2 regions of the Rahnella sp. RFA10(1/100) genome follow, and region 2 is predicted to be linked to the other one. Evidence: predicted binding sites of a transcription regulator. Region 2 holds the regulator's gene; the other holds the start of a gene.

Evidence for each region. The regulator PurR, encoded in region 2, represses purine synthesis genes. The targets are predictions, from matches to a motif close to CANGCAAACGTTTGCNTG.
Region 1: the regulator PurR is predicted to act here: its motif matches at 1,941-1,958, upstream of purL (phosphoribosylformylglycinamidine synthase).

What each region holds. Positions count from the first base shown of each region.
Region 1 is NZ_SEWR01000003.1:126,784-130,814, forward strand. Features, by position in the region: gene purL (phosphoribosylformylglycinamidine synthase) at 1-1,844, opposite strand, end outside; gene mltF (membrane-bound lytic murein transglycosylase MltF) at 2,123-3,583, shown strand; gene tadA (tRNA adenosine(34) deaminase TadA) at 3,602-4,031, opposite strand, start outside.
Region 2 is NZ_SEWR01000001.1:973,436-977,466, reverse strand. Features, by position in the region: gene punC (purine nucleoside transporter PunC) at 1-325, opposite strand, end outside; gene punR (DNA-binding transcriptional activator PunR) at 462-1,367, shown strand; gene purR (HTH-type transcriptional repressor PurR) at 1,403-2,428, opposite strand; gene ETV65_RS04290 (C40 family peptidase) at 3,018-3,914, opposite strand.

The sequences.
Region 1 (4,031 bases), on a different contig from region 2:
ACGTCGCGGGTCATTTTTGGCGTTTTGCCCAGCAGCACATCCAGCGGCATATCTATTGGCTGGTTGTCGAAATGGCTGTCTTCCAGAGAAAGATGCATTTCTTCAGTGGCTTCGCCGATGACCGCATAAGGAGCGCGTTCGCGCTGGCAGATCGCATCGAACTGTTCCAGCTGCGCCGGAGAAACCGCCAGCACATAACGTTCCTGCGATTCGTTACACCAGACTTCCAGCGGGCTCATACCCGGTTCGTCGTTGAGGATATCGCGCAGCCGGAAACGGCCGCCACGGTTACCATCACTGACCAGCTCCGGCATGGCATTCGATAAACCGCCCGCACCGACGTCATGGATAAATAAAATCGGGTTGGCTTCGCCCAGTTGCCAGCAGCGGTCGATCACTTCCTGACAACGGCGTTCCATTTCCGGGTTGTCGCGCTGTACGGAAGCAAAATCCAGATCGGCATCAGACTGACCGGAAGCCATAGAAGATGCCGCACCGCCGCCCAGACCGATATTCATCGCCGGACCACCAAGAACGATCAGTTTCGCGCCAACGGTGATTTCACCTTTTTGTACGTGATCAGCACGGATGTTACCGATACCGCCCGCCAGCATGATCGGTTTATGATAACCGCGCAGCTCCGGGCCGTTGTGGCTGTTGACGTTTTCTTCATAAGTACGGAAGTAGCCCAGTAATGCCGGACGACCAAATTCGTTGTTAAATGCGGCCCCGCCCAGCGGACCGTCGGTCATAATATCCAGCGCGGTAACGATACGATCCGGCTTACCAAAGTCTTCTTCCCATGGTTGTTCAAAACCCGGAATACGCAGGTTGGAAACGGAGAAACCGACCAGACCGGCTTTAGGTTTCGCACCACGGCCGGTTGCGCCTTCATCACGGATTTCGCCGCCGGAACCGGTGGCCGCACCCGGCCACGGAGAGATCGCCGTCGGGTGGTTATGGGTTTCGACCTTCATCAGGATATGCGCCTGTTCCTGATGAAAATCGTACAGACCGTCTTTTGCATCAGCGTAGAAACGGCCGACCTGTGAACCTTCCATCACGGCGGCGTTATCTTTATACGCGGACAGCACGTGATCAGGGGTGTGTTCGAAGGTGTTCTTAATCATCTTAAACAGGGATTTCGGCTGCGTTTTACCGTCGATAATCCAGTCTGCGTTGAAGATTTTGTGACGACAGTGTTCTGAGTTTGCCTGTGCGAACATATAAAGTTCGATATCCGTCGGGTTGCGCCCCAACGACGTAAAGGCAGCCATCAGATAATCAATTTCGTCCTGCGCCAGCGCCAGACCTAATTTGGTATTGGCGGCTTCCAGTGCGCCACGGCCCTCACCGAGGATATCCACATGTTGCACAGGGGCAGGCTGATGCTGTGCAAACAGCGCGCTGGCGTCTTCCAGCTGGCCAAAGACGGTTTCCATCATGCGGTCATGCAGCAAGGCACCCAGTTCGCTCCACTGAGCTTCGGTCAGTTGCGGTGCCTGAACATAAAATGCCAGACCGCGCTCCAGACGCAGAACCTGTGACAGGCCGCAATTGTGTGCGATATCGGTAGCTTTGGAAGACCACGGAGAAATGGTGCCGGGGCGCGGGGTCACTAACAGTAAACGACCAGAAGGAGCATGTTCAGCGAGAGAAGGACCGTATTTCAGAAGGCGTTGTAACTTGGTTTGTTCGTCCGAATTCAGCGGCGCGCTGACATCGGCAAAGTGTACATATTCGGCGTAAATATCGCTGACCGGAAGGCGGACTTCCTGACAACGGGACAACAATTTATTAATGCGAAAAGCCGACAAAGCGGGCGAACCACGCAGTATTTCCATAATGACAGATCTCTCGTCTTCGAAGACACTGACCACAGTGCTTCATTGGGCGCAACAGGGGGAAAACGCGGGCTATTATAAAGAAAGCTGGCGTCCGACGAAACCGTTTGCGCAGGGAAACTTGATATTCATTTATAGGCCCACATATCTTGCGGGTATCATGAATAAAGTTGCAGACTGCCGTTTTGTTGAGCAAAATGCGTCAGCACTGGGGATATAACCATACTAACTGCACAGCATAGCGTAAAAAAACAAGAGCGCCGCAGCGAGATAACTATTTGACGCGACTAAAAATTAATTATGTCCTGATGGGGATCGCCGCCCTGTTACTGGCGCTGGCTTTATGGCCCGCAGTCCCGTGGCACAGAGGTGAAGGCGACCAGCTGGATCACATAAAATCCCGTGGAGAATTGCGCGTAAGCACGCTCAATTCTCCACTGACTTTTATGGAATCTCCGGAAGGTAATCTCGGCTTCGATTACGAACTGGCTAAACGCTTTGCAGATTATCTGGGCGTGCGGCTGGTCGTGACACAGCACACCACCATCGAGAGCATGTTTGACGATCTGGACCATGATCATACTGACCTGCTGGCTTCCGGGCTGGTATATAACAATGCGCGGCTGAAAAACTACCGCGCCGGTCCGGAGTACTATTCCGTTTCCCAGCAGCTGGTTTACCGGCAGGGTGCCGTGCGTCCGAAAAGCTTTGCGGACATCAAAGGCTCGCTGGTGGTGTCTGCCGGCAGCGCACATATCGCCACACTCGAAGACGCCAGTAAAAAGTATCCCGACCTCACGTGGACCACGACCGATAAGATGTCGCCACGCGATTTGTTGCAGCAAGTCGAGAACGGCAAACTCGATTATACGCTGGGCGATTCGGTGACTATCGCGCTGATGCAGCGCGTCTATCCGCGTCTGGCGGTGGCTTTTGATGCCACTGATGACGAACCCGTGACCTGGTACTACCGCAAGCAACCTGATGACGACAGCCTCTCGGCCGCCATGCTGGACTTTTTCAGCCAGATTTCTGAAGACGGTACACTGGAAAAGCTGGAGGAGAAATATCTCGGGCATGTGGGCGATTTTGATTACGTCGATACCCGGACTTTCCTTAACGCCATCGACAGTACGCTGCCGGATTTACAGCCGCTGTTTGAAAAATATGCCGGGAATATTGACTGGCGTTTACTGGCTGCCATCGCCTATCAGGAGTCACATTGGGATCCGCAGGCGAAATCCCCGACCGGCGTACGGGGTGTGATGATGCTGACCCGTGCAACCGCGGGCGGGCTGAATGTCGACGACCGTACTGACGCCGAACAGAGCATTCGCGGCGGTGCCCAGTATCTGTCGCATCTGATGGATAAAATGCCGGAATCAATTCCGCAGGATGAACGGATCTGGTTTGCCCTTGCCGCTTATAACATGGGTTATGGTCATATGCTGGATGCCCGTAAGCTGACGGCGCAGCAAAAAGGCAATCCTGACAGCTGGGCTGATGTGAAGCAACGCTTGCCGATGCTGAATCAGAAACGCTTCTTCAGCCGGACGACTTACGGATATGCGCGTGGTACGCAGGCGTATAACTATGTGGAGAATATCCGTCGTTATCAGCTGAGTCTGGTGGGATACCTGATGGAAAAGGAAAAACAGCAGGCACAGAAAGCCGCCTTACAGGCTCAGTTAGGTCAGGGGTATCCGGTGGTCAATGCGCAGGAAGCCCTGGCACCGTAAGGCTGGCAGGCCTGTTTATCAGGCCTGTTCATCCGACGCATTACCCGCCTGAGCAGCACGCTCTGCCAGTCGCAGCGCTTTTTTCTGACTGCGGCGAAAACGGAAAAAACGACTCAGTTGTTCCGAACAGGCTTCTGCCAGTACACCCGCAGTAATGTCTATCTGATGATTCATGCCCGGATGGCGCAGTATATCGAGCAACGATCCCGCAGCACCGGTTTTGGCGTCAGCGGCACCATACACCACGCGGCGGATCCGGCTGTGGATCATCGCCCCGGCGCACATAACACAAGGTTCCAGCGTGACGTAAAGTGTGGCGTCAAGCAGGCGATAATTGCGTATGGTGTCACCGCCCTGACGTAATGCCATGATTTCCGCATGCGCTGTCGGATCATGATGACCGATAGACCGGTTCCAGCCTTCGCCAATCACCTGATTGTCTAAAATC
Region 2 (4,031 bases):
ACACGCCTATGGCCTGTAAGAAACGCAGAGCCAGAAGAGCGCGTACATTCTCAACCCAGATAACACCCAGACAGCCGAACGCAAAAAGTATCAGACCAAGAAGCAATACCGGTTTACGGGCGATTCTGTCCGACAGTGGCCCCCACAGCAACTGACCAACAGCAAATCCACCGAGAAAAATGCTCAGACTTGCGCTGATCATCCCGGGGCTGGTCATCAGACTGGTTTGCATGGCACTGAACGCAGGCAGATACATATCGGTGGCTAAAAAGCCCAGCATGCTCAGACCCGCAAGATAGAGCATAAATCCAAAGGAGGGTTTCATTATTGTCTCGTTAATTTATTTATTGCAGATGATGTGACGCAGATTTCATACCGGGGGCGGAGTTTAACGCTTTGATAACAGGCTTGTGAAACGTTAATATTTGCACTCTGCTATCAAAAAAATTGAAGGCTGGATTATGTGGTCAGAATACGCTCTCGAAGTGGTTGATGCTGTCGCAAGAACCGGCAGTTTTAGTGCAGCTGCGCAGGACTTACACCGTGTGCCTTCTGCCATCAGTTACACCGTCCGCCAGCTTGAACAATGGCTGGCCGTGCCGTTGTTTGAACGTCGACATCGTGATGTAGTGCTGACGCCAGCGGGAAAGGTTTTTGTCGATGAAGCACGGGTTATGACAAAAAAAATGATAGCCACCCGCCGGCAGTGTCAGCAGGTGGCGAACGGCTGGCGCGGCGAATTACGTGTGGCGGTCGACCGGATTGTCAAACCCGCACGGACACGGCGTCTGGTGCTCGATTTTTATCGCCATTTTGCAGATACCGAACTCATTATTCACTCGGAAGTGTTTAACGGTGTCTGGGATGCGTTGGTCGACGGGCGTGCAGACGTGGCGATCGGCGCTACGCGCGCGATACCGGTTGGCGGGCGCTTCAGTTTTCGTGATATGGGATTTATGGACTGGCATTGTGTCGTCAGCCCGCAACATCCGCTGGCGCAGCTATCCGGTGCGCTGAACGATGATCAACTGCGACCTTATCCGGCATTGTGCCTGGAAGATACTTCCCGGACATTGCCGAAGCGTGATACCTGGACGCTCGATAACCAGCGGCGTCTGGTCGTGCCGGACTGGACCTGTGCGCTGGAATGCCTGACTGAAGGATTGTGCGTGGGTATGATGCCGGTTCACCGGGTCATGCCGTGGATTGAACAGGGAAAATTACAGGTGCTGGCACTGGAGAATATATTCCCTGACAGCCCGTGCTGCCTGACGTGGGATCAAAGCAATCCTTCACCTTCACTGAGCTGGCTGTTGGAATACATGGGCGATACAGACACCATGAATCAGGAATGGCTGCGCGATTAGAAAAAACGCCTGCACAGGCAGGCGTTTGTGATTTGTTAACGACGGTAATCACGGTACGGGCCGTCGGCGACTGAACGGCGCTCGACCAGTTTCGGATGCACTTCGATGGTCTGGGACTCTTCACGCTTACTGACAATTCTGTCCAGTAACATCGTAAAGGCCATTTCACCCAGACGTTCTTTCGGCTGATGCACGGTTGTCAGCGCCGGGGAGAAGTAACGGGCGTTACGCACATTGTCGTACCCGATCACGGAAATATCCTGAGGAACGCGAAGGCCGAGTTCGTCTGCGGCACAAATTGCACCCATTGCCATCACATCGCCGCCGCAAAACACGGCAGTCGGACGATGCTTCTGCATCAGAATCTTATGCATTGCCTGGTAGCCAGACTCTGGTTCGAAATCACCCTGAACTACCCATTCGTCACGAAGAGGAATATTGGCTTCAGTCAGTGCTTTCACAAAACCCTGGAAGCGGCCGCCGCCGGTATTACGCGCCAGTTGCCCGGGGATCACGCCAATATCACGATGACCGCGTTCAATCAGATAACGACCGGCCATGTAACCACCTTCGAAAGCGTTATCGATAATGCTGTCGGTAAAGTTCTTGCGTGCTTCACCCCAGTCCATGACCACCATGGGAATCGAGCGGTACTCTTCGAGCATATTGAGCAATTCATCAGGGTATTCCGCGCACATCACCAGCAAGCCGTCGACGCGTTTTTGCGCCAGCATTTGCAGGTAGGCCTGTTGTTTCTCCAGGTTATTATGCGAGTTACACAAAATCAGCGTATAGCCTTTGGAGAAGCAGCTGTTTTCCACGGCTTCAATCACTTCGGCAAAATAGGGCGCTTCGCTTGAGGTGGCCAGCAGGCCGATGGTTTTAGTGTTATTGACCTTCAGACTGCGGGCTACAGCACTCGGAGAGTAATGTAACTCTTTGATTGCAAGGAGAACCGCTTCTTTGGTTTCTTCGGCGACGAAACGTGTTTTATTGATGACGTGCGACACGGTTGTAGTGGAAACGCCAGCGCGCTTTGCGACATCTTTAATCGTTGCCATGTAAACAATGACTCCTGAACTCACGTGCTTCAGCACGTTAGCATTATGTTAATCGTTTGCCTGCGAGGATTTAACTGCTGGCTTCTCAAAGGGCAGTGAAATCATTGGGTGGATTCTTCAGAATGAGGCGCGAAATGCTCTCGGGTGAAATCGACCGGCACACAGACGTGTTAACCGACAATTTTCTCTTATAATGCAGGAAAGTGGAAGCAAAATTCTCAGGAACGCATTGTCATTCAACACAAGATTTTAAAGGTTAATTATGAGAAAATGCGTTGGCACACAATGAGTGTGGTATTAAGAAATGCCACAATTTGATCCGAAAGGGGGTTTGATGGACAGCAACCTGAAATTATCGTTGATCACCACGGTATGCGCTTTGCTTATGATTATCGCTTTCAGCTTCACTGCAATAATGAACTGATTCAATAAGTGATCCGCCATAAAAAAGGGCGACGCCTGTCACAGGCGTCGCCCTTTTCAATGTTACGCAGTGACCGTTACCGCCGATGTTCTTCCCTGCAGAAACGCTTCGTTAAATGCTATTCAATGGCTGATTAGCGAACCTTCAGACTTAACGAATTGTTTATTATCGGATCGTTTTAGGGGTCATTACCCGACGTGCGCCTACATAGTGGTCTTGCCAGTAATCATCGCCAAGAGAAGTAATCTTAATGTCTTCGCCCGTTCTTGGAGACTGAATAAACTTGCCGTTGCCAACGTAAACCCCAACATGGTCTGCCGCGCCGCGGTTATTGATTCTGAAGAACACCAGATCACCGCTTTCAAGTTCGCCGCGTTTGACCGGAGCGGCATCGCGCAGGTGATACATTTCATTCGCTGTACGTGGCATTTTTATACGGATCAAATCTTTGTAAGCATAATAAACTAAGCCGCTGCAATCAAAACCGGTATTCGGCGAGGTTCCGCCCCAGCGATACGGTTTTCCTACCTGGTGCATCAGTTTGGTCATGGCCGTTTGCTGAGCATGCTGATAGCGTTTTTTATGTGTTGCACTTAGCGTAATCGGTTTGCTGTCTTCTTCGAATTTCTTACCTTTACGGTGCCGGCCATAGGCTTCTTTTTTACCGGCCTTTTCCGTGCTGTTTTTCGCGAGGGTACGGGTTTTGCTATGTCTCTCTGTTTTGCTCTCGGCCCGCGTGGTCTTGAGTGTCTTTTCTTTTTTACTTTCGGCCCGCGTTTTGGCGCTTCTCTCCGTCGTGGTCTTTCGTTTAACCAGTTCGGTGCTTTTCACTTTCTTCTTCGAATTATTATCCTGAGTTTTTTGTTCTGTGACGGGCGCGGTTTTCGTTTTTTTACTGTTTTTCGCAGCAACCGTTTTTCGCTTTCGTCGTTCTTCCGGCGCAGCCTGATTAACATGACTTTTACGCTGATCGGCAGAGACACGAGTCTGTGGCGACGCATGTGCCATATTTAAAAACAGCTGGGTAAAGAGCAGCACAAAAAGCGTGAACAGTAAGCGCATAGCTTCGTTACCATGAGTGGTAGGTTAAACATCAGGGATGTCAGAGTATTGCCTAAAAGAACCCGACAAAAAAGCACGAATTGCCTCGATTCTAGATCATATTGTGAGAAAAAGTTA